2 regions of the Paractinoplanes rhizophilus genome follow, and region 2 is predicted to be linked to the other one. Evidence: riboswitches for the same ligand, from Rfam matches in the RefSeq annotation. Region 2 holds a riboswitch; the other holds the start of a gene.
What was found. Region 2 has a riboswitch for ZMP and ZTP ahead of ACFQS1_RS19275 (bifunctional 5,10-methylenetetrahydrofolate dehydrogenase/5,10-methenyltetrahydrofolate cyclohydrolase). Riboswitches for the same ligand answer to the same signal wherever they lie in the genome.
Positions count from the first base shown of each region.

Region 1 (15,039 bases), on a different contig from region 2:
GCGATGCCGGAGTCGGGGTGCAGGTGGTCGACGTGCGCGACGTCGACCAGCCCGTGCATGGCGGTGTCGATGCTCGGCGCCGCGCCACCCCGGCCGTGCAGGCAGTAGTCGAAGGCCGCGACCATCTCGTCCTCGCGCTCGACGCCGGGATAGACGCCGGCGAGCGCCCGCAGCCGGTCGAGCCGCAGGATGGCCAGGCCCTGCTCGGTGAGCGTGCCGAGGTCGCCGCCCGAGCCCTTGACCCAGACCAGCTCGGCCGGCTCGCCGGTGACCGGGTCGGTCTCGCTGCCCTTGGCCGAGGTGTTGCCCCCGGCGTAGTTGGTGTTGCGCGGATCGGCGCCGAGCCGGTTGCTGCGCTCCAGAAGCTCACGCACTGCGGGGTTGGTCATCGTGGGCCCATCACTCCATGAAACGTTTCAGACGCTTCCAGGCAGATTACGGGCCGCTCCCGCCCAGGTCAAGAGCGCCGGGTCGAGGCCCGGGCCACCAGCTCGGGCGTGAAGAACAGCTGCTGGTGCTCGTGCAACGGGTTGGTCGCCTCGTCCAGCACCAGCTGCGCGGCCGCGCGACCAAGCTCCTGCCGTGGCTGGCGCACCGACGTCAGCGGCACGGCCGCGGCCGCGGCGAACTCGATGTCGTCGAAGCCCACGATCGCCAGGTCGTCGGGAACCCGCAGCCCGGCGCCGGTGCCCTGCTGGAGCAGGCCGAGGGCGAGCAGGTCGTTGGCACAGAACGCCGCGGTCGGCCGCCGCCGGGCCGGCAGCCCGGCCAGCCGCTCGCCCGCCGACCGTCCTTCCGCGACGGTCATCGCCTCGGTCGGCAGGTGGACCAGGTCGTCGGCGGGCAGGCCGAGTTCCTCCCACACCTCGCGGGCGCCCTGCCGGCGCTCGCGCACCTGGCCGAGCGATTCCGGCCCGCCGATCACCGCCACCCGGGTGTGCCCCTGCTCGACCAGATGCTCGATGGCGATCCGGCCGCCGTGCACGTCGTCGACGGCGACGGAGCAGCAACTCTCGTCGACGCGCCGGCGGTCGACGATCACCAGCGGCACGCCCCGCCGGGCCAGGTCGTCGAGGTGCGGCGCGTCCGGGTTGACCGGGGTGATCAGGATGCCCTGGACCCGCTGCTGGAGGAGCCGGTCGAGGTGCGCCTCCTCGCGCTCGCGGCGGCTGTTGCTGTTGCAGATGAACAGCGACAGGTCGGCGTCCTCGGCGGCGAGCTCGATGCCCTGGGCGACGTCGTGGAAGAACGGGTTGGTGCCGTCGAGCATCACGTACGCCAGGGTGCGGCTCGTACCGGCGCGCAGCTGCCGGGCCGACTCGTTGCGCACGAAGCCGAGGTCGGCCATGGCCCGCTCGACCCGCTCGCGGGTGCGGGCGCTGACCACCTCGGGCCGATTCATCACATTGGAGACGGTGCCGAGCGAGACGCCGGCGGCCGCGGCCACGTCCTTCACGGACGGCGTCCTGCCGTTCAGCACGAAAATCCTCCCTTGAAACGTTGAAGCAGCATCTTACGGTACCGCCGACCAGCGCAACGCCGGTGTTTAGCGAACGTTGCCGTCCCGTGCTTGACAGGTGTGATCGGCGCCACCTACCGTTGTGAAACATTTCAAGTGCGGCCGACGACCTGGCGGCGTCCCAGGCGGGCGAAGAACCAGAAGAGGCGTGATCCGTGATGGCTGACCTGGCCGCAGTCAAGCGCGCGCTCACCGCGCAGCGCATCGAGACCCCGTCCTGGGCGTACGCGAACTCCGGCACCCGGTTCAAGGTGTTCGCCCAGCCGGGGGTGCCGCGGAACCCCGAGGAGAAGATCGCCGACGCCGCGGCCGTGCACCGTTTCACCGGCGTCGCCCCCACGGTCGCGCTGCACATCCCGTGGGACAAGGTGGCCGATTACGCCGCCCTCGCCCGCTACGCCGCCGACCAGGGCGTCGCCATCGGCGCGATCAACACCAACGTCTTCCAGGACGACGACTACAAGCTCGGCTCGGTCACCAACCCGGATCCCGGCATCCGCCGCAAGGCCACCGATCACCTGCTCGAGGCGATCGACATCATGGACCGGACCGGTTCGCGGGACCTCAAGCTCTGGTTCTCCGACGGCATCAACTACCCCGGCCAGGACGACCTGCGGACCCGCCAGGACCGCCTGGCCGCCGCCCTGCGCGAGACCTACGACCGGCTCGGCGAGGATCAGCGCATGCTGCTCGAATACAAGCTCTTCGAGCCGGCCTTCTACGCTACCGACGTGCCCGACTGGGGCACGTCGTACGCGCACTGCGTCGAGCTCGGCGAGCGCGCCACGGTCTGCATCGACACCGGCCACCACGCCCCCGGCACCAACATCGAGTTCATCGTCGCGTTCCTGCTGCGCGCCGGAAAGCTCGGCGCCTTCGACTTCAACAGCCGCTTCTACGCCGACGACGACCTCATGGTCGGTGCCGCCGACCCGTTCCAGCTGTTCCGCATCATGTACGAGATCGTCCGCGCCGACGCCCTGGACCCGGCCTGCGGCATCGCGTTCATGCTCGACCAGTGCCACAACATCGAGCGCAAGATTCCGGCCATCATCCGCTCGGTGCTGAACGTCCAGGAGGCGACCGCCAAGGCCCTGCTGGTCGACCGCGACGCGCTGACCGCCGCCCAGAACGCCGGCGACGTCCTGGAGGCCAACGCCGTCCTCATGGACGCCTACAACACCGACGTTCGCCCACTGCTGGCCGAGGTCCGGGCCGACGCCGGCCTCGATCCCGACCCCGTCGCCGCCTACAAGCGAAGCGGCTACGACGAGAAGATCATCGCCGAGCGGGCGGGCGGCACGCAGGCCGGCTGGGGCGCCTGAGGGATCATCGGCGCCGGGGAGCATCAGCGCGGGACCATCAGCGCCGGACCATCAGCGCCGGACCATCAGCGCGGGGGCAGCTGGTGCAGGCGCACCCCGGTCAGCTCGCCGGCGGCGACGGTCGCGGTCATGAAGGTCGCGAAGGGCTGTCGCCGCCGGTCGGTGGGCGAACCCGGGTTGAGCAGCCGCAGACCGCCGGCCGCGGTGGTGTCCCACGGGATGTGCGAGTGGCCGAAGACCAGCAGGTCCACGCCGGGGAAGCGGGCCGCGCAGCGTTCCTCGCGACGCTGGGCCGGGCCGGTCTCGTGCACGACCGCCATCCGCAGCCCGGCCACGTCGGCGTACGCGATCTCGGGCAGCCGGGCCCGCAGCGCGGGTCCGTCGTTGTTGCCGTAGCAGGCGATCAGCCGGGCGGCCCGGGCCAGCAGCGCGTCCAGCGCGGCCACATCCACCCAGTCGCCGGCGTGCACCACGACGTCGGCCTCGCCGATCGCCGCCCAGAGTGCCGCCGGCAGGTCCTTCGCCCGCTTGGGCAGATGGGTGTCGCTGGTCAGGACGAGCCGCATAGCCGACACCCTAGCGAAATCCGGGAAGCGCTCTCTTGCCCATCCGAGGGCAAATGTCCGCGATGGAGCTTTTTCCGATCAGCGCCGGAACCGGTTCCGGGATCTTCGTTATCGGTGTCGGCCGGTGGCCTCGCCGCGTATGAACGGGAAGTTACGGCGATCCATTGAGCTGCGCTGATGCCCGAACGGGCAAACCGCCATGGCGACCGCTTGTGACATCCGCAAGACCACGGCTGTTATCGATCGGTTCCGGAACCTCGGCCACCTCTGGACACGATTGCGCGCCCCTCCTTAGCGTCGACGGCGGGGGAGCGCTCTCCCCGTACATGTGGAGAGATCGGCCTCCCCGAGGGTGCAAGCAGTCCCCCTTGCAGTTCCCCGCCCAAGGAGAAGCAATGACCATCCCCGTCAGCTCCGCACCTCCGCGGAGACGCTCCCCCTGGCGTCTCGGCGCGATCGGCGGCCTCGTGGCCGCCGTCGTCGCCGGGTACGCCGCCTTCACCACCGCCGGCGCCAGCGCCGCGGAAACCCTGCTCTCGCAGGGCAAACCGGCCACCGCGTCGTCGACCGAGGTGGCCGGCGCGTACCTCGCCTCCGAGGCGGTCGACGGCAACCTCGGCACCCGCTGGTCGTCCACGTTCTCCGACCCGCAGTGGCTGCAGGTCGACCTCGGCAGCTCGCAGACGATCACCCGGGTCGAGCTGAACTGGGAGACCGCCGCGGCCAAGGCGTTCCAGATCCAGGTCTCGGACAACGCCAGCACCTGGACCTCGATCTATTCGACGACGACGAGCACCGGCGGCAACCAGTCGCTGACGGTCAACGGCACCGGCCGGTACGTGCGGATGTACGGCACCCAGCGCACCACCGGCTACGGCTACTCGCTCTGGGAGTTCAAGGTTTACGGCGGCGGCACGACGACACCTCCGACCACCACGCCGCCCACGACCGGGCCGACCGTACCGCCGGGCGGCTCGCTGGGCGCCAACGTGATCGTCTTCGACCCGGGCATGTCGAGCGCGTCGATCCAGAGCCAGGCCGACACGATCTTCCGGCAGCAGGAGTCCAATCAGTTCGGCAACCAGCGGTACGTGCTGGCGTTCAAGCCGGGCACCTACAACGGGCTGAACATCCAGGTCGGCTTCTACACCTCGGTGATCGGTCTCGGCCAGAACCCGCAGGACGTCCGGATCAACGGCGACGTCACCGTCGACGCGGGCTGGTTCCAGGGCAACGCCACGCAGAACTTCTGGCGCTCGATCGAGAACCTGTCGCTCTACCCGGTCTCCGGGGACGATCGCTGGGCCGTCTCGCAGGCCGCGCCGTTCCGCCGGATCGACGTCCACGGCGGCGTCAACCTCGCGCCGAACGGCTACGGCTGGGCCTCGGGCGGGTACATCGCCGACTCGCGGATCAGCGGCACCGAGGGTCAGTACTCGCAGCAGCAGTGGTTCACCCGGAACAGCCAGATCGGCTCGAACTCCAACGCGGTCTGGAACCAGATGTTCGTGGGCGTGCAGGGCGCGCCGCCGGCCAGCTACCCGACCCCGCCGTACACGGTGATCGGCAGCGCGCCGGTGATCCGGGAGAAGCCCTACCTGTACCAGACCGGCGGCCAGTACGCGGTGTTCGTCCCGAGCCTGCGGACGAACGCGAGCGGCCCGACGTGGACCAATGGCAACACGGCCGGGTCCAGCCTGCCGCTGTCGCAGTTCTATGTGGCCAAACCGGGTGACTCGGCCGCGACGATCAACCAGGCGCTGGCCCAGGGGCTCAACCTGATCTTCCAGCCGGGCATCTACCACGTAAACCAGACGATCAACGTGACCCGGGCGAACACCGTCGTCCTGGGGCTCGGCTACGCGACCATCATCCCGGACAACGGCGTCACCCCGATGCAGGTGGCCGACGTGGACGGCGTCAAGATCGCCGGCCTGCTCTTCGACGCGGGCACCACCAACTCGGCGAACCTGCTGGTCATCGGGCCGAACGGCAGCAACGCCGGCCACTCCGGCAACCCGACGACCGTGCAGGACGTCTTCTTCCGGATCGGCGGCTCGATCGCCGGCAAGGCCACCAACAGCCTGCTGGTCAACAGCAACAACACGATCATCGACCACATCTGGGCGTGGCGGGCCGACCACGGCAACGGCGGCACGTACGGCTGGACCGTCAACACCGCGGACAGCGGCCTGATCGTGAACGGGCAGAACGTCACCGCGTACGGCCTGTTCGTCGAGCACTACCAGAAGACCGAGGTGCTCTGGAACGGCAACGGCGGGCGGACCTACTTCCTGCAGAACGAGCAGCCGTACGACCCGCCGTCCAACGCCGCCTGGCGCAGTGACGGCACCGGGTACCCGGCGTACAAGGTGGCCGACAGCGTGACCAGCCACGAGGCGTGGGGCATGGGCAGCTACGCCTACTTCAGCGCGAACCCGGCGGTGCATTCGGCCAACGGGTTCCAGGCGCCGGCCAACGGCGGGGTGAGGCTGCACAACATCTTCACCATCTCGCTCGCCTCCGGCACGATCGACCACGTCGTCAACAACATCGGCGCCGCCGCCACGGCCGACCAGGTCGTGCCGCGTACGGTGACGAACTTCCCGTAAATCGCCGACGCACCGCCGCCGCGCGGGATCGGGGTCTCCGGATCCGGATCTCGCGCGGCGTGCTTTTGCCCGGCACCCATCGTTGACAGGGGAATCTCCGCGGGCGTGTACTGCCTGAGATCGGTGTCTCTCTATTCGACCTGAATCGGTTTGGAGGAGACATGCGGGATCCCACCACGTCCAGAGCCGGAAAGCTGGTGGCCGCCGGCTCCGTGCTGGCACTGGCCCTGACGACGGCCGCCGCGTGCAACCGAGGATCCGGCGAGGATGTCGTCGGGCTGATCACCAAGACCGACACCAACCCGTTCTTCGTGCAGATGAAGAAGGGCGCCCAGGACGAGGCCGAGGCCGAGGGCGTCGAGCTGCAGACCTTCGCCGGCAAGCAGGACGGCGACAACGAAGCCCAGGTGCAGGCGATCGAGAACCTGATGTCGTACGGCGCCAAGGGCTTCCTGATCACCCCGAACGACTCGAAGGCGATCGTGCCCTCCATCGACAAGGCGCACGAGCAGGACATGCTGGTGATCGCCCTGGACACGCCGGTCGACCCGCCGGACGCCGCGGACGCCACCTTCGCCACCGACAACTACCAGGCCGGCAAGCTGATCGGGCAATGGGCGAAGGCCAAGTTCGCCACGGACGGCAAGCAAGCCAAGATCGCCATGCTCGACCTCAACGCCAACGGGGTCTCCGTCGACGTCAAGCGCGACCAGGGCTTCCTCGACGGGTTCGGCATCCCGGTCGGCGACCCCAACCGGATAGGTGACGAGAACGACCCGAGGATCGCCGGGCACGACGTCACCGACGGCGCCGAGGACGGCGGGCGGACGGCGATGGAGAACCTGCTCCAGAAGGACCCGTCGATCAACCTGGTCTACACGATCAACGAGCCCGCCGCGGCCGGCGCGTACCAGGCGCTGAAGAACGCCGGTAGGGACCGGGACGTCGTGATCGTCTCGATCGACGGCGGCTGCCCGGGCGTGGACAACGTGTCCGAGGGCGTCATCGGGGCCACCTCGATGCAGTTCCCGCTCAAGATGGCGCAGCTGGGCGTCGACGCCATCGCCGCGTACGCCAAGAACGGCACCAAACCGCAGGCGACGCCCGGCAAGGACTTCTACGACACCGGCGTCCAACTGATCACCGACGACCCGCAGGCCGGCGTGGCGGCGAAGGACTCCACGTGGGGCAAGCAGAACTGCTGGGGGTGAGGCATGGCAACCGCTACCGCTTCCGACTTCGAGGTGCGCCGGCACGACTCGTTCGGCCTGCGCGTCCAGCATCTCCTGCACGGCAACCCGGTCCTCGGGCCGCTGGCCGTGCTGATCGTCGCCATCATCGCGTTCTCGATCGTCAACGGCCGCTTCCTGACCGCGACCAACCTGTCCCTGGTCCTGCAGCAGGTCACCGTCATCGCCACGCTCGCCCTCGGGCAGACGCTGATCATCCTGACCGCCGGCATCGACCTATCGGCCGGCGCCATCGCGGTCTTCTCCTCGGTCCTGATGGCGCAGTTCTGCACCAGGGCCGGCCTGCCCGGGATCATCGCGCTGATCCTCGGCCTGGCCTGCGGGACCGCGATGGGCGCGATCAACGGCGCGCTGGTCACCCGGATCAAGCTGCCGCCGTTCATCGTCACGCTCGGCACGCTGACCATCTTCTTCTCGCTGAACTCGGTGGTCAGCAACAGCGAAACCGTCCGCGGCTCGGACATGCCCGGCCTGATGACCTGGACCGGCAACTCGATCCCGATCGGGAACTTCCGGCTCACGTACGGGTCGATCATCATGTTGCTGCTGTTCGCGTACTTCTTCTATGTGCTCTCCCGCACGGCCTGGGGCAAGCACGTGTACGCGACGGGCGACGACGTCGAGGCCGCGCGGCTGGCCGGCATCCAGACCGGGCGGGTGCTGTTCTCGGTCTACACCGTCGCCGGCCTGCTCTACGCGGTCGGCGGCTGGATCCTCATCGGACGGCTCGCCTCGGCCAGTCCCAACGTCGGCGTCGAGTACAACCTCGACTCGATCACCGCGGTCGTGCTCGGCGGCACCAGCCTCTTCGGCGGCCGGGGCAGCGTGATCGGCACCCTGATCGGCGCGCTCATCGTCGGCGTCTTCCGCAACGGCCTGCAGCTGGCCGGCGTCGAGGTCGTCTGGCAGGGCTTCGCCATCGGCCTGCTGGTGCTCATCGCCGTCTCGCTCGACCAGTGGATCAGGAAGGTGAAGACGTGACCTCTCCAGTCCTCGAAGCCCGCGGCTTGGTGAAGCGCTACGGCCGCGTGGTAGCGATCGACGGCAGCGACCTCGAGCTCTACCCCGGCGAGATCCTCGCGGTGATCGGCGACAACGGCGCCGGCAAGTCCAGCCTGATCAAGGCGCTGTCCGGCGCCCTGATCCCGGACCAGGGCTCGATCTTGCTGGACGGGAAGCAGGTCCATTTCCGTACGCCGATGGACGCCCGCGCCGCCGGCATCGAGACCGTCTATCAGACCCTCGCCGTCGCGCCCGGCCTCGACATCGCCGACAACCTCTTCCTCGGCCGCGAGCAGCGCAAGCACGGCGTGCTCGGATCGGTCTTCCGCATGCTCGACCGCAGCCACATGCGCGCGGAGGCGGGCCGGCACATGAGCGAGCTCGGCGTCGCCACCCTGCAGAACATCGGCCAGACCGTCGAGTCGCTCTCCGGCGGCCAGCGGCAGGCGGTCGCGGTGGCCCGCTCGGCCGCGTTCGGCAGCAAGGTGGTGATCCTCGACGAGCCGACCGCGGCGCTCGGCGTCAAGGAGGGCAACCGCGTCCTGCAGCTGATCCGCGACGTCCGCGACCGCGGCCTGCCGGTGATCCTGATCAGCCACAACATGCCGCACGTCTTCGAGGTGGCCGACCGCATCCACATCCAGCGCCTCGGCCGCCGGGTCGCGGTGATCACCCCGAAGTCGCATTCGATGTCGGACGCGGTGGCGATCATGACGGGCGCGGCCCCGCCACCGGAAACAGCGTGAGCGACGGCCGGCCCCGGGCTCGGGGCCGGCCGTACGTCACTTCTTCCGCTTCTTGTCCTTCTTGCCCTTCTTGCCGCCCGGACCGCCGCCGAGCAGCTCGTCGAGCATCATTTGGTCGCGTTCGGCCGCGCGGTCCCGCGCGGTCGTCGGCTCGGGCACCAGCATCTTGAACATGATCGCGGCGACCACGAACAGCCATGCCCACCACGGAATGCCCGACTCCGGACCGAACACATTGCTGGTCACGGCATAGGCGTTGTCCATGATCTGATCCATGACCGCTCCTGTTCGCTACCGGGTCGGCCCCAAGAATCGGATGCCACCCGGCCGCGCCTTAGCGATCCGCGCGGTGAATTCAGCCCAGGTCGACCTCGGGGTAGAGCGGGAACGGCGCCAGCAGCTCGGTCGCCTGCTTGCTCACCCGGTCGGCCAGGGCCGGGTCCAGGACGTACTTGGCCTTGGAGCCCTCGGCGGACGAGGTGTTCGCGAGAACCGTGTGGATCAGCTCGGCGATCTGGTCCATCTCGGCGACGCCCAGGCCCCGGGACGTGAGGGCGGGCGTGCCGATCCGGATGCCGGAGGTGTACCAGGCGCCGTTCGGGTCCTGCGGGATGGCGTTGCGGTTGGTGACCACGCCGCTGGTCAGCAGGGCCTGCTCGGCCTGGCGACCGGTGAGGCCGAACGGATGCACGTCGAGCAGGACCAGGTGGTTGTCGGTGCCGCCGCTGACCAGCCGGACACCGCGCTTCAGCAGGCCCTCGGCCAGCGCCTGGCTGTTGGTGACGATCTGCTGGGCGTAGGTCGCGAACTCGGGGCGGCGGGCCTCGGCGAAGGCGATCGCCTTGGCCGCCATGACGTGGCTGAGCGGGCCGCCGAGGACCATCGGACAGCCCCGGTCGACCTGATCGGCCAGCTCGGGCTGGGCCAGCACGGCGCCGCCGCGCGGGCCGCGCAGGCTCTTGTGGGTGGTGGTGGTGACGATGTGGGCGTGCTCGACCGGGTTGTGATCGCCGGTGAAGACCTTGCCCGCCACCAGGCCGGCGAAGTGCGCCATGTCGACCATGAAGGTGGCGCCGACCTCGTCGGCGATCTCCCGCATGGTCGCGAAGTTCACCTTGCGGGGGTACGCCGAATAGCCACCCACGATGATCAGCGGCTTGAACTCGCGGGCGGTCTCGCGCAGCGCCTGGTAGTCGATCTGTCCGGTGGCCGGGTCGACGCCGTAGCTGCGCTGGTCGAACATCTTGCCGGAGATGTTCGGGCGGAAGCCGTGGGTGAGGTGGCCGCCGGCGTCGAGCGACATGCCCAGCATGCGCTGGTTGCCGAACGCCGCGCGCAGCTCGGCCCACTCGGCGTCGGTGAGCTCGTTGACCTGGCGCTTCTCGAACTTCTTGAGGAACGGAACCTCGACCCGGTCGGCGAGGATCGCCCAGTACGCGACCAGGTTCGCGTCGATGCCCGAGTGCGGCTGCACGTACGCGTACGGCGCGTCGAACAGCGCCTTCGCGTGCTCGACGGCGATCGCCTCGACGGTGTCGACGTTCTGGCAGCCGGCGTAGAAGCGTCGGCCGATCGTGCCCTCCGCGTACTTGTCGGAGAGCCAGTTGCCCATCGCCAGCAGCACCGCCGGGGAGGCGTAATTCTCGCTGGCGATCAGCTTGAGGGACTCGCGCTGGTCGTGCAGCTCCTTGGCGATCGCGTCGGCGATGCGCGGCTCGACGGAGCGGACGACCTCGAGCGCGGCGCGGAAGGCGCTGGATTCGGCGTTCAACTCAGGCATGGGACCTCCCTATCACGGCGGAAGAGGCCCAGGCGCACGGCAAGACGTCGTGACGACGGGGCCGCTCCCCGATGGTTGGCCCATCCGAACGCGCCAGTCACGGCCCGTCGGGAAGCATACCGGGCTTCCACCGTCATGGGGCCGTCCGAACTAGCCTGATCTTCGTGGACGGCGTGCAACTCCTGCTGATCATCGGTGCCGGCATCGCGATCTCGGCGATCGCCCGGAAACGCAACCTGGAACCGGGCCTGATCATCGTGGTGCTGGCGGCGGCCGCCTCGTTCATCCCCGGGGTGCCGCGGCTCGAACTGGAGAGCGAGTTCATCCTCGCGGTGGTGGTGCCGCCGCTGCTCTATTCGGCGACCCGCGGGGCGTCGTTCTCGGCGTTCGGCGCCAACCTGGGCCCGGTCATCACGCTCGGCGTGGTGCTCGTGCTGCTGACCACCGGCCTGCTCGGCACGGTCGCCTCCTGGCTGCTGCCGTCGATGGGCGCCGCCGCGTTCGTGCTCGGCGCCGTGCTCGCGCCGCCCGACACGATCACCACGGTGTCGCACGGCGATGAGATCGGGCTGCCGAAGCGGGTCACCTCGATCCTGACCGGCGAGAGCCTGGTCAACGACGCGACCGCGCTGACCCTGTTCGCCATCGCGGTCGGCGCGGTCAACGGCGAGCACGAGACCTGGGGCCACGGCGCGCTGGAGCTGCTGCGCAACGCGTTCGTCGGGATCGGGATCGGCGCCCTGTTCGCGGTGGCGACGCTGTATCTGCGCAAACGGCTCGGCAACGCCACGCTGGAAACCACGCTGGTGCTGTTGCTGCCGTTCACCGCGTTCCTGGTCGCCGAGGAGGTGGAGGCGTCGGGCATCCTCGCGGTCGTGGCGGCGGCGTTCATCGTGAGCACGAACCTGACGCTCGATCCCAAGCATCAGTACCCGGGGGCCTACCGCACGCGGTTGCAGGAGGAGAACTTCTGGCCGGTCGTCGACTTTCTGCTGGAGACGTTCGTCTTCGCGTACATCGGCTTCCAGCTCCGGTTCGTGCTGGTCGACCTGGCCGACTCGGCGGAGCCGGGCCTGGCCCGCACACTGGTCGCGGCCGGGGTGCTGCTCGTGGTGGCGATCCTGTTCCGGCTGCTCGCGGTGTACGTCCTGTTCGGCCGCTACACGATCAAGGACCGCCTGATGCGGCGCCGGATCGAGCACGACGAGCGGTACCGCGCCCGGCTCGAGGAGATCCGCAAGCGCCGCCGGCATCGCGGCGGTGAGCCGCTCGGCCCGCCCACCCGGAAGGAGACGCTGCTGGTCGGCTGGATCGGCATGCGCGGCATCCTGACCCTGGCCGCGGCCGGCTCGATCCCCGAGAAGGTGCCGGGCCGCACAGCGATCCTGGCGATCGCGCTGTTCGTCACGCTGGGGACGCTGCTGATCCAGGGCACCACGATCGGCTGGCTGACCCGGCGGCTCCGGTTCGACCTGACCGCCGAGCGCGCCGCGGACGAGCAGATGCGTGCGCGGGGCCGGCGGATCGCGGCCCAGGCCGCCGCCGGGCCGAGCGCCGATCTGGACGCGGCGTTCGAGGCGCAGCGGCTCGCGCTGGGCGCCGCGGTGCGAAATCGCGAGCTGGCCGAGGAGGTCGCGCGGTCGATGATCGAGGACGTCGACCTGCGCCAGGCGGCGGTGCACACCGCGCCGCAGGCCATGCTGCGGCGCCGCCCGTGGCCGGGCCGGCCCGATCCGCCGGAGTGATCCCCCGTCAGCCGGGGACAACTTGTCCCCGGTTGAATCCGGCCTTCCTCAAGTTTCCGGTTCGAGCCACTCTTGAGTCGTTCGACACGGGAGGCTGATCAGATGGACCGGGCGCAACTGGCCGACTTTCTCCGCACCCGCCGCGAGGCGCTCCAGCCGGAGGACGTGGGGCTGCCGCGCGGGCAGCGCCGCCGCACCGGCGGGCTGCGCCGCGAGGAGGTCGCCGCGCTGGCCGGCATGTCCGCCGACTACTACGGCCGCATCGAGCAGCAGCGCGGCCCGGTCCCGTCCGAGCAGATGCTCGCCGCGCTGGCCCGCGCCCTGCACCTCTCGCTCGACGAACGCGATCACCTGTTCCGCCTGGGCGGGCACCCCGCGCCGCAGCGGATGCTGCGCGAGGATCACATCGGGCCGGGCATGATGCGGATCTTCGACCGGCTCGCCGACACCCCGGCCATGGTGATCTCGCGCTTCGGCGAGACGCTGGCGCAGACCGCTCCGGCGGCGGCGCTGGTCGGCGTCGAGACCGAGTTCACCGGCCTCGACCGCTACATGGTCTACCGCTGGTTCACCGACCCGGACGCTCGGCGGATCTACCCGTTCGAGGACCACCCGACCCACGCCCGGGTCTTCACCTCCCAGCTGCGCGAGGTGTACGCGGCGGCGCCCGGCGGCCGGGCCGCGGAGATCGTCGACGCCCTGCTCGCGATCAGCCCCGAGTTCGCCGAGGTGTGGGCCACGCACGAGGTCGGCGTCACCCATCTCGACCGCAAGCGCTTCGTCCACCCCTCGCTCGGCGAGCTCGAGCTGTACTGCCAGACCCTGCTCGATCCCGGCCAGTCGCAGGTGCTGCTGGTCTTCACCGCCGTACCCGGGTCGCCGAGCCACGAGAAGCTCCAGCTCCTCGCGGCCGTCGGCCACTAGAAACGCCCCTTTTCGACACAGGAAGGCACCACCATGCCCAAAATCGCCCTGATCACCGGCGGCAACCGCGGACTCGGCCGGGCCACCGCCGAGGCCCTCATCGCGGACGGCGTCGAGGTCATCTACACCTACCGGGACGACCCGGGCGAGAAGATCGACGCGGTCGCCCTCAAGCTGACCGTCGGCGATCTCGGCTCGTACCCGGCTTTCGTCGAGGAGCTGCGCGCGGTGCTGCGCGACCGGTTCGGCCGGGAGACCTTCGACTTCCTCGTCAACAACGCCGGCGTCGGCGTCGGCGGCAAGATCGCCGACTTCCCGGTCGAGGCGTTCGACGAGCTGGTCAACGTGCACTTCCGCGGCATGTTCTTCCTGACCCAGGCCCTGCTGCCGGTCATCGCCGACGGCGGCCGGATCCTCAACGTGTCGACCGGCCTGGCCCGCTTCACCGGCGAGGGCATCTACGCCGTGTACGGCTCGGTCAAGAGCGCCGTGGAGACGTTCACCCGCTACCTCGCGAAGGAGCTGGGCCCCCGCGGCATCAGCGTCAACGTGGTGGCCCCGGGCGCCACGGCCACCGACTTCGGCGGCGGCCTGCTGCGCGACAACGACCAGATCCGCGCCCACGTCAGCAGCCAGATCGCCTTCGGCCGGCTCGGCGAGCCGGACGACATCGCCGGCGTCATGGTCGCCATGCTCGCCGACAACACCAAGTGGATCACCGGCCAGCGCATCGAGGCGTCGGGCGGCATGCTGCTCTGACACGCGGTTCCGTAACTCAGATTGCTTGCATGTTACGAATCGCATCGATAAGACTGACTGTGTTGGGCGCACCACCGCCGCCGATCCCCCGCCGGATCACCTTGGTTGTTCCCCGGACCGATCCCGGCGCGGCGGCGGAGGTGCGTTCCCACTAGCAGGACGCCGGCGAGCAGCGCCGACGCGAGGAGCAGGGCGACGGGTACGTCCGTCCGGTTGGTCACCCTCGCCTCGCTCCCACGTGCCGGCCGGACCTGGCTACGCGCCGAACAACTCCAGCACGCCGGACACCTTGAGCACGCGGGCGACCAGACCGTTCGCGTTGACGACGCGGTAGCCGGCGGGCTTGGCGCGGGCCTCGTTGTAGCCGTCGATCAGCGCGCCCAGGGCCTCGGAGTCGATGAAGGTCACGGCGTCGAGGTCGATCACGACGTCGCCGTCGGCCAGCGCCGCGAGGATGGCCGCGCGCAGCTCGTCGCGGGCGGAGATGTCCAGCTCACCGCCGAGGTGCAGGAGTGTTGTGGAGCCGTCGGCCGCCCGCCTTCGGCCGATCTTGTACGAGTCCGCCACGGGGACTTTCTACCAGCAGTCGCCGCGATCAGCTCGCGAAGCTGGCCCAGACGTGTTTGGTGGCATCGGTGGCGTACCACCCGACGTCGGCCGCGAACGACCTGGTGAGCTGCAGGCCGAGGCCACCGGCCCCGAGCGGGCGGTCCTCGGCGACCCGCGGCTCGGCGTCGCGGTCGTGGTCGGCGACGTCGATGATCAGGCGGTCGCCCTGGCGGAGCAGCCGCACGACGGTCGGCGGCAGGCC
Region 1 is NZ_JBHTBJ010000005.1:46,054-61,092, forward strand. Features, by position in the region: gene ACFQS1_RS09310 (bifunctional aldolase/short-chain dehydrogenase) at 1-389, opposite strand, end outside; gene ACFQS1_RS09315 (LacI family DNA-binding transcriptional regulator) at 458-1,480, opposite strand; gene rhaI (L-rhamnose isomerase) at 1,678-2,844, shown strand; gene ACFQS1_RS09325 (metallophosphoesterase family protein) at 2,910-3,410, opposite strand; gene ACFQS1_RS09330 (galactose-binding domain-containing protein) at 3,806-6,022, shown strand; gene ACFQS1_RS09335 (sugar ABC transporter substrate-binding protein) at 6,184-7,233, shown strand; gene ACFQS1_RS09340 (ABC transporter permease) at 7,237-8,253, shown strand; gene ACFQS1_RS09345 (ATP-binding cassette domain-containing protein) at 8,250-9,020, shown strand; gene ACFQS1_RS09350 (hypothetical protein) at 9,057-9,296, opposite strand; gene ACFQS1_RS09355 (glycine hydroxymethyltransferase) at 9,376-10,800, opposite strand; ZMP/ZTP riboswitch at 10,820-10,911, opposite strand; gene ACFQS1_RS09360 (cation:proton antiporter) at 10,965-12,545, shown strand; gene ACFQS1_RS09365 (helix-turn-helix transcriptional regulator) at 12,648-13,469, shown strand; gene ACFQS1_RS09370 (SDR family NAD(P)-dependent oxidoreductase) at 13,503-14,228, shown strand; gene ACFQS1_RS09375 (STAS domain-containing protein) at 14,484-14,795, opposite strand; gene ACFQS1_RS09380 (ATP-binding protein) at 14,824-15,039, opposite strand, start outside.
Region 1: it holds a riboswitch for ZMP and ZTP, as region 2 does, so the genes downstream of both, ACFQS1_RS09355 (glycine hydroxymethyltransferase) here and ACFQS1_RS19275 (bifunctional 5,10-methylenetetrahydrofolate dehydrogenase/5,10-methenyltetrahydrofolate cyclohydrolase) in region 2, are expected to answer to the same signal.

Region 2 (15,039 bases):
TCCGGATCATGCTGGACGAGGGCGTGGTCGCCGAGGCGCAGGACATCGACCTGTGCATGGTGCTGGGCGCGGGCTGGCCGATGCACCTGGGCGGCGTGACGCCGTACCTGGACCGGAGCGGGATCGCCGAGAAGGTGACCGGCAAGCGGTTCCTGCCGGAGGGCGTGGCGAGCCTGCCGCGGTGATCTTCCCGATGTAGTCGGATCCACGACGCCCCGCGCCCGCCCGGCGCGGGGCGTTGTCGCACTCCCGGGGGGTTTGTCCGATCCGGTGGGCCACGTCGGCCGGAGAGGCGGCGAACCCGTTTGGCGACGACAGATAGGCTCCTGAGGGTATAGCCGATCGATGGAGCCCTGATGTCGCAGCCGCCGTATTCCGGCCCGCCTTACAACGGTCAGCCTTCCTCCGGCCAGCCCTACGGGGGCCAGCCGTATCAGGGCCAGCAGTACCCCGCTCAACCCAACCCGGATGTGCCGCCCACGCAGGCGTATCCGGCGGGTGGCCAGCCCGACTACGGGCAGCAGCCGCAGTACGGCCAGCCGCCGTCTTCCGGTCAGCCCGCCTACGGCCAGCCCCAGTACGGCCAGCCCCAGTCCGGCCAGCCCGAGTACGGTCAGCCCCAGTATGGGCAGCCCCAGTACGGCCAGCCCGAGTACGGCCAGCCGCAATACGGCCAGCCCGAGTACGGGCAGCAGCCGTACGGGCAGGCCGACTACGCGCAGCAGGGCTTCGGCCAGCCGGGCTTCCCGCCGCCGACCCCGCCGAAGAAGTCGAAGACGCTGCCGATCATCCTGACCATCGTCGGCATCGTGCTGGTCCTCTGCGTCGGCGGCGGCACGGCGATCGCGCTGATCGCGAAGAACAACAACGACAGCGACAAGGCCGGCGGCACCACCGCCACCACGGCCCCCGCGGGCGACCCGACGACCACCACGACGGACGAGACGACCGAGCCCACCCAGAAGGCGACCAAGACCACCATCGCGGCGCCGAAGACGCTGGGCGGCCGTCCGAAGCTCGACGACGAGCAGTTCGCCGGCATGGCCAACTCGCTCGAGTCGGCGCTGGGCCAGTTCCCCGGCGCCACCGGCTCGATCGGCGCGCTCTACGGCACCCCGGCCAAGTCCGACATCGTGATCGTCGCCGCGGCCCAGGCCCCGGTCGACGACCCGGGCGAGACCCTGGACCAGATGATCTCCAGCCTGGGCATCGGCGGCCTCAAGGTCAACAGCATCTCCTCGGCCTCGACCGGCACGCTGGGCGGCGCCGCCAAGTGCGGCTCCACCGAGGCCGGCGGCTCCGACATGGCGATCTGCAGCTGGGCCGACGACGGCAGCGTCGGCATGCTGATCTGGTACGACAAGTCGGTGAGCAAGGCCAAGGCCGAGTTCCCCAAGCTCCGCGCCCAGGTCGAGAAGAAGAGCTGAGCCGCTTCCGCCCGATCGGGCCGTGGCCCGAGGGGGTCAAGCCGACACGCCGCCCGACACGATCACATGATCGCAACGCTCCCGGCACGGACCGGACACGGTTCCGCGCCGGGAGCGTTCCGGTAACCCGCACCGGTCAGGATGGGTCGGTCCTGTCGACTGACTGAGGAGTGGTCCGGTGGTGGTCCTGCGGCACTTGCGTCGCGTTCGGTGGGCGGTTCGCGCCACCCTGTTCCTCGGGGTGGCCGCCTCCGTCGTCGCCAACGTCCTGCACGCGCTGGACAACCCGATCAGCCAGGCCATCGCCGCCTGGCCGCCGCTCGCCCTGCTGCTGACCGTCGAGCTGATCTCCCGGGTCCCGGTGCACCGCCGCTGGCTCGCCGTGACCCGCCTGCTGGCCACCGCCACGATCGCGGGCATCGCCGCGTGGTGGGGTCGGGTCAGGGCGCGGTGCCGCCCTTTCGGTCCGGTCGTTTCCCTGACCCGCCCGCCCGAACCGGACGTGCACGTCTCCGCGCATCCGGCTCTCCACGAGCACACGCCGGTGAGCTACGCGTTGATCATTGCTGCGATTCGATGCCATCGGTCCCACGGTGTGGGGATCTTCGCCCCGCGGTAGCGGTAACGCTCAATCACCACCTGTTGCGGGTCGAACAAGACGATCCCCTCGTGCGTCGGTTTCCAGCCGGGCAGATACCGACGGATCAGGTCCTTCCAGGGCACGCGTTTATGGCGTTTCCGCAGCCAGACGAGAACCCGCCGCCACGCGAAGCGCGACAGGTAACTGAACGTGGCCTTGGAGACGCCGTGCCGGAAGTAGTTGCACCAGCCCCGCAGGATCGCGTTGAGCTCGCGCAACAGATCGGACAGATGGGTGTGTGCTGTCCGCGCGGTTGTCTTGCGCACCTTGTCGACGATCGAGGCCAGCGCCTTCTTCGCCGGATAGGTGTAGACATACCGCTTGGTCGTTCCTCGTTGCTTGCGGCGCTGGATGCGCCACCCGAGGAAGTCGAACCCCTCATCAAGGTGGACTACCTGCGTCTTCGGCCCGGACAGAACCAGTCCGATCCGGGCCAGCACCTGCGCGACCTGTTCCCGCAACGCCTCGGCGTGTTCACGCTCCCCGGCGACCATGACGACGAAATCGTCGGCATAACGCACCAGCCGCCAGTTCGCCTTACCGTTGCGCCTGCGGGTTTGGCGTCGCGCGTGGCTGCCCATCTCATGCTGCCAGGACTCGGCGAAGAAGTCGTCGAGGTCCGACAACGCGATGTTGGCCAGCAACGGCGACAAGATGCCGCCTTGCGGCGTGCCGGCCCTGGACTCCTCGAACCCGACGTGGGCGCGCAGCACCCCCGCGGTGAGAAACGCCTTCACCAGACGCAGAACCCGTTTGTCCGCGATGCGGCGACGCACCCGGTCCATCAGAGCCGGGTGATCGATCCGATCGAAACACGCCTCGATATCGGCCTCCAACACCCAGCCGTAGCCCTTGGTGCCGAAGAACTGAATCTCCGCGACAGCGTCCTGCGCCCGACAGTTCGGGCGGAAGCCATACGAGCACGGGCGGAACCCGGCCTCGAAAATCGGCTCCAGGACAAGCTTCAGGGCAGCCTGGACCACCCTGTCCCGCACGGTCGGGATGCCCAGACGACGCAGCTTGCCGTTCGCCTTCGCGATCATCCGTTCCCGTACGGGCACGGGAGTGAACGCTCCGGCTTTCACGTCGGCGCGGATCTCGGCCAGGAACGGCTCCTGACCTCGCACCGCCTGGATGTAGTGGGCGGTCATGCCGTCCACCCCGGCGGTGCGTGCTCCCTTATTCGACCGCACCCGTTCCCACGCGACCATCAGGAACGCGGGATCGGTGACGAGGTTGAACAGATCATCGAACCGGCGAGCAGGATCCTCGCTGGCCCATCGGTGCAGCTTCGCCTGGATCTCCAGTACCCGCCGTTCCGCCTGACCGTAGGTTTCCGGCCACACGATCGGCGGTGCGCCGATATTCACCGGCGACCTCCTGGCATTCCAGCCTCTCGGCTGCGTACTCGCTGTCGCCCTTCGCCCTGTGGCCGGCTTTCCCGGCCTCCGACTACTACGGCGACTCCGCCCCTATCCGCAACCCTCGGCAGACGATGTGCCTGCCCCGCCCCGACCTGGCCGGTCGGGCGCTGGGGCGGTTGCGGGCAGGTTCCCGCGTTCACCACACGATCGATCGTCGGGTTAGGTGCCCAGCTCTGCCCCTGCGGCATCGCCACGGCTACGCCGCAGTCCTTCACCATGGCCTCCCGGACAGCCGAAACCAGACCACCCGGAAGTTGTCCCCGGCCTGACCAACCAGGGACACGCACGCCGCTACCCAGCCCATATCCGCCAGATTTGAGCTGGTGCCTAGTCTTGAGAAGCTTTACACGCTGGTTCCTCACGTACACCTTCCCGTCTCGCTTGCCGGACCCGAACCGTCTGGCAGTGCCAGCCCGTCCCGGCGTTGTCAGGGCTGCTTCCCACCCGCTCCCGGCACCTCCCGGGACAGGCTGCCCTCAGCTTCACCGTCCTGCTGCGACAGAACGGCGGTGGCGGTCTCACACCTCCACTCGATCTTGCGGCGCCTCGCGGCGCACGGTGTCGTACTGGCACATGGCCGGCGTCGCCGCCCGCTACGGCGAGACCGGCGCCTCGCCCTACCTGCTGCCCCTCTCGGTCGACGGCCTCATCGTGGTGGCCAGCATCTGCCTGGTCGAGCTGGCCGGCCGCATCTCGTCCCTGGAGAGCCAGGAGGCCACCGCCGCGGCAAGCTCCGCCACCGCGGCCCAGCCGGCCCCCGGCGTCGCGATGCCGAGCCGGTCCGAGGCCCCGCCCGAACCGGCAATCCCCGGTCTGATCCCCACCCCCTCCATCGGCGCCGTCGGCCAGCGCGGCCGTGCCGCGATGGACCCCCGGGCCCGCACCCAGATCGCCGCCGCCCTCACCCACGGCACCAGCGAGACCCCCGCATTCACCCCGGCCCCGACCCGCCGGCCGGCCACCTCGGGCCGCGCCGTCCCCGCCCAGCGCGGCACCGCCACCTCGGGCCGCACCGTCCCCGCCCAGCGCGGCACCGCCGCCTCCCGTGCGGCCACCAGCCAAGCCGGTTCCACCGCGCGGGCGGCCACCGGCCCGGGCACCAGCGCCACCCGAGGCGCCGCGAAGCCGGGGACGTCCGCCAAGAAGGAGCGCCGCTCCCCCGCCGAGACCGTCGCCCTGGCCAACCGCATCAAGGCCGAGCGCCCGTCGCTGACCGAGACCGAGATCGCCGCCGAGCTCGGCATCAGCCCGTCGCGCTGGCGCACGGTGCGCCGCGAGGCCGCGGCCGGCGACCACACCCTGGCGGCCTGACCCTTCAGGACGCGAGGCCGACGTTCTTGCCGCGCGGGACCGACGCCGACGCCGCCACCACCGGGGTCGCGTCCGCCGTCGGCAGTGCCACCGTCACCTCGAGCCCGCCGCCCGGCTGGGCGACCGCCGACACCGTCCCGCCGTGGGCGTCGCAGACCGCCCGGACGATCGACAGCCCCAAACCGGACCCACGCGACCCGGTGCGCTCCCACCCGCCCCGGCGGAACGGCTCGAACAGCCCGGGGACGTCGCCCGGCTCGACCTCGTACCCGGTGTTGCCGACGATCAGCCGGGCCTGGCCGTTCGCCATCTCGGTGCGCAGCCACAGCTTGCCCAGCAGGTGGTTGTAGCGGATCGCGTTCTCGATCAGGTTGCCGGCCAGCCGGTCGAGCAGGCTCGGGTCGCCCACCACCGGCGCCGGCTGCAGGTCGGTGGTGACGTCCAGCTTGAGCCGCTCGGCCTCGGCCTTCACCGCGGACAGCGCGTTGGAGACGCTGGTCGCCAGGTCGGCCGGCACCTTGCGCACCAACCGGCGGCCGGACTGCGCCTCCGACCGGGCCAGCACCAGCAACGCGTCGACCAGCCCGTTGGCCCGCTCGGAGGCGTTGCGCACCACCTTGGCCATCCGGCGGTACTCGGCCACGTCGGCCTCGTCGTCGCTGAGGGTCACGTCGATCTCGGTCCGCATCACGGCGAGCGGGGTGCGCAGCTCGTGCGACGCGTTGGCCACGAATCTCTTCTGCGATTCGAACGCACCGGCCAGCCGGTCGAGCATGGCGTCGAAGGTGCGGGCCAGCTCGGCCACCTCGTCGTCCGCGCCCGAGTACCGGATGCGCTGGTCGAGGGTCTCCTCGCCGAGACGCTGGGCGGTCTGGGTGACCGCGTGCAGCGGCCGAAGCGCCCGCCCGGCCACCGCGTACGCCCCGGCGATGCCGATGATGCCGATGGCGACCAGCGCCACCAGTCCCTTGACCAGCACCTCGCGGGAGGCCCGGTCGACCACCGTGGTCTGCCAGGCGATCGCGTCGCGGGTGTTGCCGTCGGCGAGCGTGACCGTGGAACCGGGCCGGAGGGCGTCGACCGGGTGCATGGCGTCGCCGACCAGCAGCCAGGCGAGCAGCACCAGGATCGCGCCGGCGCCGATCAGCAGGATCCCGTTGAGCAGGGTGAGCCGCAGCCGCAGCGTGGGCCGGAGGCTGAGCTCCAGCTTTCGCCGGCTGCGCCCGAGGTAGACGGTCATGAGAGGCCGACCGGCTCGGGCACGCGGTATCCGGCGCCGACCACGGTCTCGATCAGCGGCGGGTCGCCGACCTTCTTGCGCAACGTCATGACGGTGACCCGCACCGTGGTGGTGAACGGGTCGGTGTTCGCATCCCAGACGCGTTCGAGCAGCTCCTCGCTGGACACCACGCCGCCGCGGGCCTTCAACAGCTCCTCGAGCACGCCGAACTCTTTGTTGGTGAGCTCGATCGGCACGCCGCCGCGGGTGACCACCCGGCGGGTCTGGTCGAGGATCAGGTTGCCGACGGTCAGCACCGGCGGGGCAGCGGGGGTGGCCCGCCGGCCGAGCGCCTGCACCCGGGCCACCAGCTCCTCGAACGCGAACGGCTTGGCCAGGTAGTCGTCGGCGCCGAGCTGCAGCCCCTCGACCCGGTCGGCGACCGTGCCGCTGGCGGTGAGCATCAGCACCCGGGTCAGCGCGCCGGAGGCGACCAGGTCGGCGCAGATCTCGTCGCCGTGCTTGCCGGGCAGGTCGCGGTCGAGGACCACAACGTCGTAGCGGGTCACGTAGGCCATCTCGTGGCCTTCGAGCCCGTCGTACGCCACGTCGACCGCCATGCCCTTGCGGCGCAGCCCGCGGGCGATCGCGTCGCACAGGTTCCGCTCGTCTTCCACCACCAGCACGCGCACCGGTCCAGCCTCCATCGCCACCGCAGGGCATCAGCCTCCCCGAGCCGATGTGAAGAGGCCGTAAGAGAAGGCTACCGAAGCTGCCAGACCGCGACCGAGGCGTCGACCAGCCGGCAGACCATGACCCCCGCGGTGCGCTGGCCCGTCGCCCCCTCCGGCGAACCGGGGGCCGGCGGCGGCACGGCGCTGGTCTCGCAGCCGCCCGAGACGCGGTCGGCGCGGCCCAGCACCCGCACCGACCGATCGGCCGGGTCGAGCAGACCGTAGAAGACCTGATAACTGCCGGGCGCCGCGCGCTGCCCCCAGATCAGGCCGCTGTCGCCGGCCACGCCGAGGCCCTGCCAGGCGCCGAAGTCGCCCAGCACCCGCCCGGTGGCCGGGTCGAGGACGGACAACGCGGCCCGCCCGCCGTCGTCGGCGGTGGCCAGCAGGTACGGCCCGAGCGGCCGCGCGTACACCCACCGGTCGGAGTCCCAGAGCAGGTGACCGTCGGCCGGGTCGAGCACGCTCATCCCGCGCTGCTGGCGGAACGTGCAGATCACCGAGCCGCAGTCGGTCTGCATCCAGCTCTGCCGGAGGTCGACCGGCGTGTGCCAGAGCGGCCGCAGGCCGGGCAGGTGGTACCCCTCGAAGCCGCCCTCGCCCGCGTTGATCAGCAGGAACGAGCTGACCGGCCAGATCATCCCGTCGAGGTGGTTGCTCGGCACGGTGGCCGAGGCGATCGGGCGGCCGGTGCGCGCGTCCCAGCTCCGGACGCGGGCATCGGAGAACGCGACCAGCCAGTCGGGATAGCCGCCGTCGGCGCGGGCGCCGCTCTCGGCGAGGAACCCCGCGGCCGGGCGATCGACCCGCCAGCGCTCCTGCCCGGTGGCGAGGTCGATCGCGATGTCGCCGTTGTCGGCGCTGAGCAGGGCGATCCCGTCGGCCTCGGAGGCGGCGACGAAGCGTGCGCTCCGCGTCCACCGCATCGGGCCACCGCCGGCCGGGTAGGCCACGGTCGCCTGGCTGCCGCTGGCGTTGAGCTGGTAGCCCACGATGACGGTGTCGCTGGCCTGATCGACGTCGACCACCGTGCCGGGAATCGGGACGGTGGTGCGGCTGACCATCCGCACCGCCGGCAGCCGGTACGTGGTGATGACCCGGTCGCGCACCTCGTCGAAGCTGTCCACCCCGCCGGTGCCGATCACGTACATGAAGTCGCCGTCGAGGCGGAAGGTGTCGCCGAGGCGGGCCGGGATCACCGTGGGCTGCTGCTGCGGCGCCGGGTGGGTCGCGCCGGCGAGCAGAGCGAGCATCACGACCGAGAGCGCGCCGAGCAACGCGCGGTACGGCACCGGCGGCCGGGCGGCCGTCGAGGCGAGGTGCTCCGGCACCTCATCGAGATCGATCATGACGTGACTCACGGTGCACCCATTGTGCAGGGTCAGGGGGTGTACGCCCAGACCTCGAGGCCCTCGTTCCCGCGGCACATCACGTAATGCCGGTCGGAGGTGCAGCCGCTGACCGGGCCGGCGCTCTCGCCGAGCAACTGCACCCTGTCCCGGCCGGCGAGCACGACGCCGAACGCGCTCTTTCCGCCGTCTAGGCTGCGGCGCAGCACCAGCGGCCGGTCGGGGTGGCCGGTCAGGGCGCCGTCCCAGCCGGCCAGGTCGATGCGGGTCGTGCCGGTGTCCCGGTCGGCCAGGCGCAGCGGCGCGCCGGTGTCCGGGTTCTTCTCCAGCACGTACCCGTCGTGCTCGCCGAGGTCGACCCCGGCCGGCGCCCGCCAGGCGGCCCGGCCGGTGGCCGGGTCGAGCACGTCGAGCGCCGAGCGGGGCCCGGCGCACAGCAGGCCGTCGCAGTCGGGCGGGTCGAGCAGCACCTCGGGCACCGACCGCTGCCACCGCTTGGCGAGCGTGCCGGGGTCGTAGGCGACCTCGTGCCCGTCGAACGCGTAGTCGCCGTAGCGGACCAGCAACAGGCCGTCGGCGAGCGAGCCGCCGGCCGGCCCGCTGTCGCCGATCTTGGGCATTCGGAGCGCCCGGGCGATCGCGCCGGTGTCGCCGTCGATCCGCTCCAGCCGGTCGGAGGCGAGCACGAGCGCGGCCGCGGCGTCGCCGGGCGCGGCGAAGACGTTGATCGAGCCGCCGGCCGCGCCGGTCCAGAGCGTCCGGCCGGTGCGCAGGTCGACGCCGCGGATCTCGGTGCGCACCGGCGGCTCGACATGCGGCTCACCGGAGGCCGAGAAGTAGAGCAGGCCGGGCTCGCCCGAGGCCTGGTCGTAGACGGTGCCGGGGCGGAACAGCGGGGTCTGCGTGATGCCGATCCGGCCGCCGGCCAGCGGGATGACGCCGACCGGGGAGCGCCAGCGGACCGCGCCGGTGGCCGCGTCGACCACGGTGGTGGCCGGCCCGTCCGAGAGCAGCACCACGTCGCCGGACTGCCGGACCTCCACGCCGCGGTAGGTGACCTCGTCGGGGCCGGTCAGCCGGGCCGGGAAGCGCGCAGTCCACAGCCGGCGCGGCGGCGAGTCGAGCCGCCAGGCCGTGGTGATCAGCTCGCCGCCGGTCGAGGCCACCGTGTAGACGCGGTCGCCGATCAGCCGGTGCTGGGTCTCGGCGCCGACCGGCGGCGGCACCGCGCCGAGGTGCCGCCAGAGGGTGGGCGCGCCGGTCGAGGCGCCGCCGAGCGCCAGCAGCAGCACGGCTGCGAGGAGTAGGCCGGGGATCCGGTACCGGTGGGCGGGTGGCAGCGAGCCGGGCGCCGGGTCGGGCTGGGTGGTCAGGTCCAGCTCGATCAGCGCCAACGCTCCTACCCCTCCCGGTACGCCCAGACGACCAGCTCGCCGTACATCGTCCGGCAGACCAGCCGGGTGGGGGCCGCCTGGCACTCGCCGGTGCCCCGCGGCAGCGCGTCGAGCACGCGCGGACTGGTGTCGCCCGGCCGGGCGACGGCGACCATGGTACGACTTCCCCCGTCGGCGGCCCGGGTGAGCAGCAGCCCGCCGTCCGCGCCGGCGCCGCTGACCGGGCGCCAGCCGCGCAGCCTGACCTGCAGGGCGCCGGTCCGCGGGTCGATCACGCCGAGCGGCGAGGTCTCGTCCGGGTCGCCGAACGCGACGAACATCTGCCCGTACTGGGTGACGCTGTGCCAGGTGGGCTGCCGCCACAGGGTGTCACCGGTGAACGGGTCGATCGCGCGTACGCCGTCCGAGCCGCTGAGGCAGGCGTTGATGCCGCACGGCTGGATCCGGTACGAGTCCTCGGCGGGCTCGGTCCAGACCTGCTTGAGCGTGACCGGGTCGAAGGCGGAGATCTCGCCGCCGACGATGCCGGGGTGCCGCAGCAGGATCCGCCCACCGGCCACCACCGGGTTGGACGGGTTGTAGCCGGCGGCCGGCACCTTGCGACTGACCAGGACCTTGCCGGTGCTCAGGTCGTGGATCGCGAGCGTCCGGTCGTCGTGCACGAGCAGCATCCGGGACTCGTCGTCGCCGGCGCCGGGCACGCCGAGCAGCACCGCGGTCGACGGCACCCGCACGGTCCACCGGGTGCGCCCGGTGGCCGGGTCGACCGCGTCGATCGGGCCCTGCACCCGGCGGCCGGCGCCGCTGAGGCCGCGCACCGACGAGACCGCGAGCAGCGCCGACGAGCCGGCAATGTTGACGACGTTGCCCGGGCGCTCCCACATGGTGCCGCCGGTGAACGTGGAGACGGCGGTGGTGCCCGGCTCGGTGTTGCCGGTCGTCCACGGCCGCATCAGCACGATGTCGTCGGAGAGCCGCAGCCGGTAGGCGGGCGTCGATTGCCCGGCCTGCCACCGCAGCCGCCCGTCGCTGAGGTTGTACGAGGTGAGCAGCCCGAAGGTCTGCGCGAGCAACTGGCCGTCGTCGGTCATCGCGTACGTGTCGGCCGGGCCGACCTGCAGCCGGAAGACGGTGGAGAGCGGCGACTTCGCGGGCGCCACCGAGCCCGCGGTCAGCAGCAGTACGAGCGCCGCCAGCACCGCGGCGGGAAACCAGATCGGGGTGGTCGGCCGGCCCGGGCGATCGTACGTGGATGGCTCCCCACGCTCGAGACCAAGATCGATGACTACCACGTCACTCATCGCCCAAAAATAACGACTGGGTAACGGAACCGCCGGGCAACGGTCCCGTTCAGCCGCCTATGGGGCGTTTAGGCTTTCTCCCGTGCGGGTCCCCCCAGGGCGCTGTGCGGCTCGGCCGCGTCCTCCAGGCGGGAGACCCACTCGGTGACGTCGCGGGCGATGTCCTGCGCCGTCAGGCCGAGCGCGGCGAGGATCTCGGCGCGGCTGCCGTGCGGGTGGAAGCCGGTGGGCACGCCGAAGTCGCGCAGCGGCACGTCGACCGCCGCGTCGCGCAGCGCGCTCGCCACCGCGTCGCCGACGCCGCCGGCCCGCACGCCGTCCTCCAGGGTGACCACCATGCGGTGCTGGCCGGCCAGGCCGATCAGCTCGATCGGCACCGGGCGCACCCAGCGCGGGTCGACCACCGTCACGCCGTAGCCCTGCTCGGCCAGCCGGTCGGCGACCTCGAGACCCAGCCCGGCGAACGAGCCCACCGGCACCAGCAGCACGTCCTTGCGGTCGTCCTCGCGCAGCACGTCGACCTGGCCGAAGCGGCGCACGGCGGGAGTCGCCGGCGCCACGGAACCGGTCGGGAATCGTACGATCGTGGGCCCGTCGTCGACCGCGACCGCCTCCCGCAGCTCCTCGCGCAGCGTGGCCGCGTCCCGCGGCGCCGCGATCCGCAGGCCCGGCACCACGCCGAAGACGCTCATGTCCCAGATGCCGTAGTGGCTCGGGCCGTCCGGCCCGGTGATGCCGGCCCGGTCGAGCACGAAGGTCACCGGCAGCCGGTGCATCGCCACGTCGAGCAGCACCTGGTCGAACGCCCGGTTCAGGAACGTCGCGTAGACCGCGACCACCGGGTGCAGGCCGCCCATGGCCAGGCCGGCCGCGCTGGTCGCCGCGTGCTGCTCGGCGATGCCCACGTCGTACGTCCGCTCGGGGTATTTGCGGGCGAGCGCGGCGATCCCGGTCGGCTCGGCCATCGCCGCCGTGATGCCCACGATGTCGGGGCGCTCGTCGGCGATGTGCACGAGCTCCTCGGCGAAGACATGCGTCCACTTCACCGACGGCTTGGCCAGCAGCTTGCCGGTCTCGACGTCGAAGGCGCTGCCCGGGCCGTGCAGGCGGTCGGCCTCGTCGAGCTCGGCCGGGCGGTAGCCGTAGCCCTTGCGGGTCACCGCGTGCACGATGACCGGCGCGTTGAAGCCCTTGGCCCGGCGCAGCGCCGACTCCATGGCGACGACGTCGTGGCCGTCGACCGGGCCGATGTACTTGATGCCGAGGTCCTCGAACATCGGCTGCGGGCTGACCGCGTCCTTGATGCCCTTCTTGACCGCGTGCAGCACCTCGTAGACCGGCTTGCCCACCACCGGGGTCGAGCCGAGCGCGTCCTTCACCAGGTCGAGCACCCGCTCGTAGCCCGGGTTGAGGCGAAGCGTGGAGAGGTGGTCGGCGAGGCCGCCGATGGTCGGCGCGTACGACCGGCCGTTGTCGTTGACGACGATGACCAGCCGGTTTTCCGCCGCGGCGATGTTGTTGAGCGCCTCCCAGCACATGCCGCCGGTGAGCGCGCCGTCGCCGACCACGGCCACCACGTGCCGCTCCTCGCCGCGCAGCGTGTACGCCTTGGACAGGCCGTCGGCGTAGGACAGGGCGGTGGAGGCGTGCGAGTTCTCGATGTAGTCGTGCTCGCTCTCGGCCCGGCTCGGGTAGCCGGAGAGCCCGCCGCGCTGGCGGAGCAGGTCGAAGCCGTCCTGCCGGCCGGTGACGATCTTGTGAACGTACGCCTGGTGGCCGGTGTCGAAAAGCAGGCTGTCCCGCGGGGACTCGAAGACCCGGTGCAGGGCCAGGGTGGTCTCCACGACGCCCAGGTTGGGTCCCAGGTGGCCGCCGGTGCGGGACACCTTGGCCACCAGGAAGTCGCGGATCTCGGCGGCCAGCAGGGTCAGCTGCTCGGGGGTGAGGCGCTTGAGGTCACCCGGACAGGTGATGGACGCCAGCAGGCCGGTCGAGGCGGGGTGGGCTTCGCTCATGGATGCGAAGTCTATCGGCGCAGGGCAGGGGCGCACGCCGCGCGAACATACAGAGCCTGGTCCTACACACAACCTGCACATCACCGAGATCGGTGACTTCCCTCACAAGCGTGGCGATATGGCATCCTGGGAGGCCTCTGCGCGACTGGCGGCACGGGGATGGGTGACCATCGGGGAGCCGGCCACGGGAATCGACCGCCTGGGTTCCCGTGCCTCGAGGAGCCCGTATGCCTTCCGCCCGTCTCCTGCCCGGCGCTCCCGTCGCCGAGGCCGTCCTGGCCGACGTGACCGTCCGTGCCGCCAAGCTCCGCGAGCGCGGCGTCGTCCCGAGCCTCGCCACCATCCTGGTCGGCGACGACGACGCCAGCGCCGGCTACATCCGCATCAAGCAGCGCCAGGCCGCCGAGCTGGGCTTCGCCTCGCCGCACCGGCACCTGCCGGCCGACGCCACCCAGCCGGACCTGCTGCGGGTGATCGACGAGTTCAACGCCGACCGGGCCGTGCACGGCGTGCTCATCCAGTACCCGATCCCCGGCCACCTGGACTACGACGCGGCCCTGCAGACCCTCGACCCCGACAAGGACGTCGACGGCATGCACCCGCTCAACATGGGCCGCCTGGCGCTGGGCCTGCCCGGCCCGCTTCCCTGCACGCCGGCCGGCATCGAGACGCTGCTGGCCCACCACGAGATCCCGGTCTCCGGCCGCGAGGTGGTCATCCTGGGCCGCGGCGCCACCCTGGGCCGCCCGCTGGCCATGCTGCTGGCCCAGAAGCGCCCGACCGCCAACGCCGCGGTGACGGTGGTGCACACCGGGGTGAAGGACTGGCCGCGCTACACCCAGCGGGCCGACATCCTGGTGGCCGCGGCCGGCGTCCCCGGCATCATCCAGCCCGAGCACGTACGGCCGGGCGCGGTCGTCATCGGCGCGGGTGTCCGCTACGAGGGCCGCCGCCTGCTCCCCGACGTGGACGAGTCCTGCGCCGAGGTGGCCGGCGCGATCACGCCCCGGGTCGGCGGCGTCGGCCCGACCACGGTCGCCATGCTCTTCCGCAACGCGATCCAGGCCGCCGAGCGCGCCAGCTAGTCAGGCTCTCTGGTTAGCAGGTAGCCTACCTAGCCATGGTGACCGCGCCACGGCCATGGCTGCATGGCTTCCTCGACCTGTGCCTGCTCGCGATGCTGCGAGAACGCCCCGACTACGGCTACGGCCTGGCCCAGCGCCTGACCGCGGCCGGCGTCGCCGACGTGCCCGGCGGCACGCTGTACCCGGCCCTGCTGCGCCTGGAGCAGCAGGGCCTGGCCGAGCCCCGCTGGCAGCCGTCCGAGTCCGGCCCGCGCCGCAAGTACTACGCGGTCACCGAGGCCGGGCGGGCCGCCCTCGACGCCCAGGTCGCCGAGTGGCAGCGCTTCCGCGACGGCATCGACCTGCTGGTGACCGCCGGAGCCGCACGATGAGCGGCACACCGCCTGGCCTGCCCGACCCGGCCGGCGACCGAGACGGCCGCGGCGACCCGACCGGCGACCGAGACGGCTGGACCGGCGGCGGAGACGGCTGGACCGGCGGCCGAGGCGACCGGACCGGCGGCCGAGGCGACCGGACCGGCGGCCGAGGCGGCTGGACCGGCCGCTTCGAGGACGAGCTGCTGCGGCTCGGCCTGCAGCCAGCCCGCGCGCGCCGGCTCGCCGAGGAGACCGCCCAGCAGGCCGCCGAGTCCGCCACCGCGCCGGACGCCCTCTTCGGCCCGGCCCATCTCTACGCCCGGCACCTGCTGACCGAGCTCAACACCGCCGCCCCGCCCGCCGCCGTCCCGCCTCGCGCCACCCAGCCGGGCGCCACCCAGCCGGGCGCCATCCAGCCGGGCGCCATCCAGCCGGGCGCCATCCAGCCCGGCGCGGTTCGGCCCGGCGCCATCCAGCCGGGCGCCGTCCGGCTGCGGCTGACCGGCGTGGGCAAGCGCTACCGCCGCCGCACCGTCTTCTCCGGCGTCGACCTGACCGTCCGGGCGGGCGAGGTGACCGCGATCGTCGGCGCCAACGGCTGCGGCAAGTCCACCCTGCTGCGCATCTGCGCCGGCCTGACCCGCCCCACCACGGGCACGGTCCACCGCACCCGCCGGGTCGGCTTTGTCCCGCAGGACGGCGGCACCGCCGGCTGGCTCACCGCCGGCGAGCACTTCCGGCTCTTCGGCGCCGCGGCCGGCCTCGCCGCCCGCCGGGCCGGCTC
Region 2 is NZ_JBHTBJ010000013.1:74,841-89,879, forward strand. Features, by position in the region: gene ACFQS1_RS19220 (3-hydroxyacyl-CoA dehydrogenase NAD-binding domain-containing protein) at 1-185, shown strand, start outside; gene ACFQS1_RS19225 (hypothetical protein) at 357-1,427, shown strand; partial or broken gene ACFQS1_RS19230 (DUF2637 domain-containing protein) at 1,609-1,857, shown strand; gene ltrA (group II intron reverse transcriptase/maturase) at 1,977-3,437, opposite strand; gene ACFQS1_RS19240 (DUF2637 domain-containing protein) at 4,050-4,802, shown strand; gene ACFQS1_RS19245 (sensor histidine kinase) at 4,807-6,042, opposite strand; gene ACFQS1_RS19250 (response regulator transcription factor) at 6,039-6,713, opposite strand; gene ACFQS1_RS19255 (outer membrane protein assembly factor BamB family protein) at 6,785-8,104, opposite strand; gene ACFQS1_RS19260 (PQQ-binding-like beta-propeller repeat protein) at 8,137-9,498, opposite strand; gene ACFQS1_RS19265 (outer membrane protein assembly factor BamB family protein) at 9,504-10,799, opposite strand; gene dxs (1-deoxy-D-xylulose-5-phosphate synthase) at 10,868-12,814, opposite strand; ZMP/ZTP riboswitch at 12,946-13,026, shown strand; gene ACFQS1_RS19275 (bifunctional 5,10-methylenetetrahydrofolate dehydrogenase/5,10-methenyltetrahydrofolate cyclohydrolase) at 13,042-13,899, shown strand; gene ACFQS1_RS19280 (PadR family transcriptional regulator) at 13,935-14,270, shown strand; gene ACFQS1_RS19285 (ATP-binding cassette domain-containing protein) at 14,267-15,039, shown strand, end outside.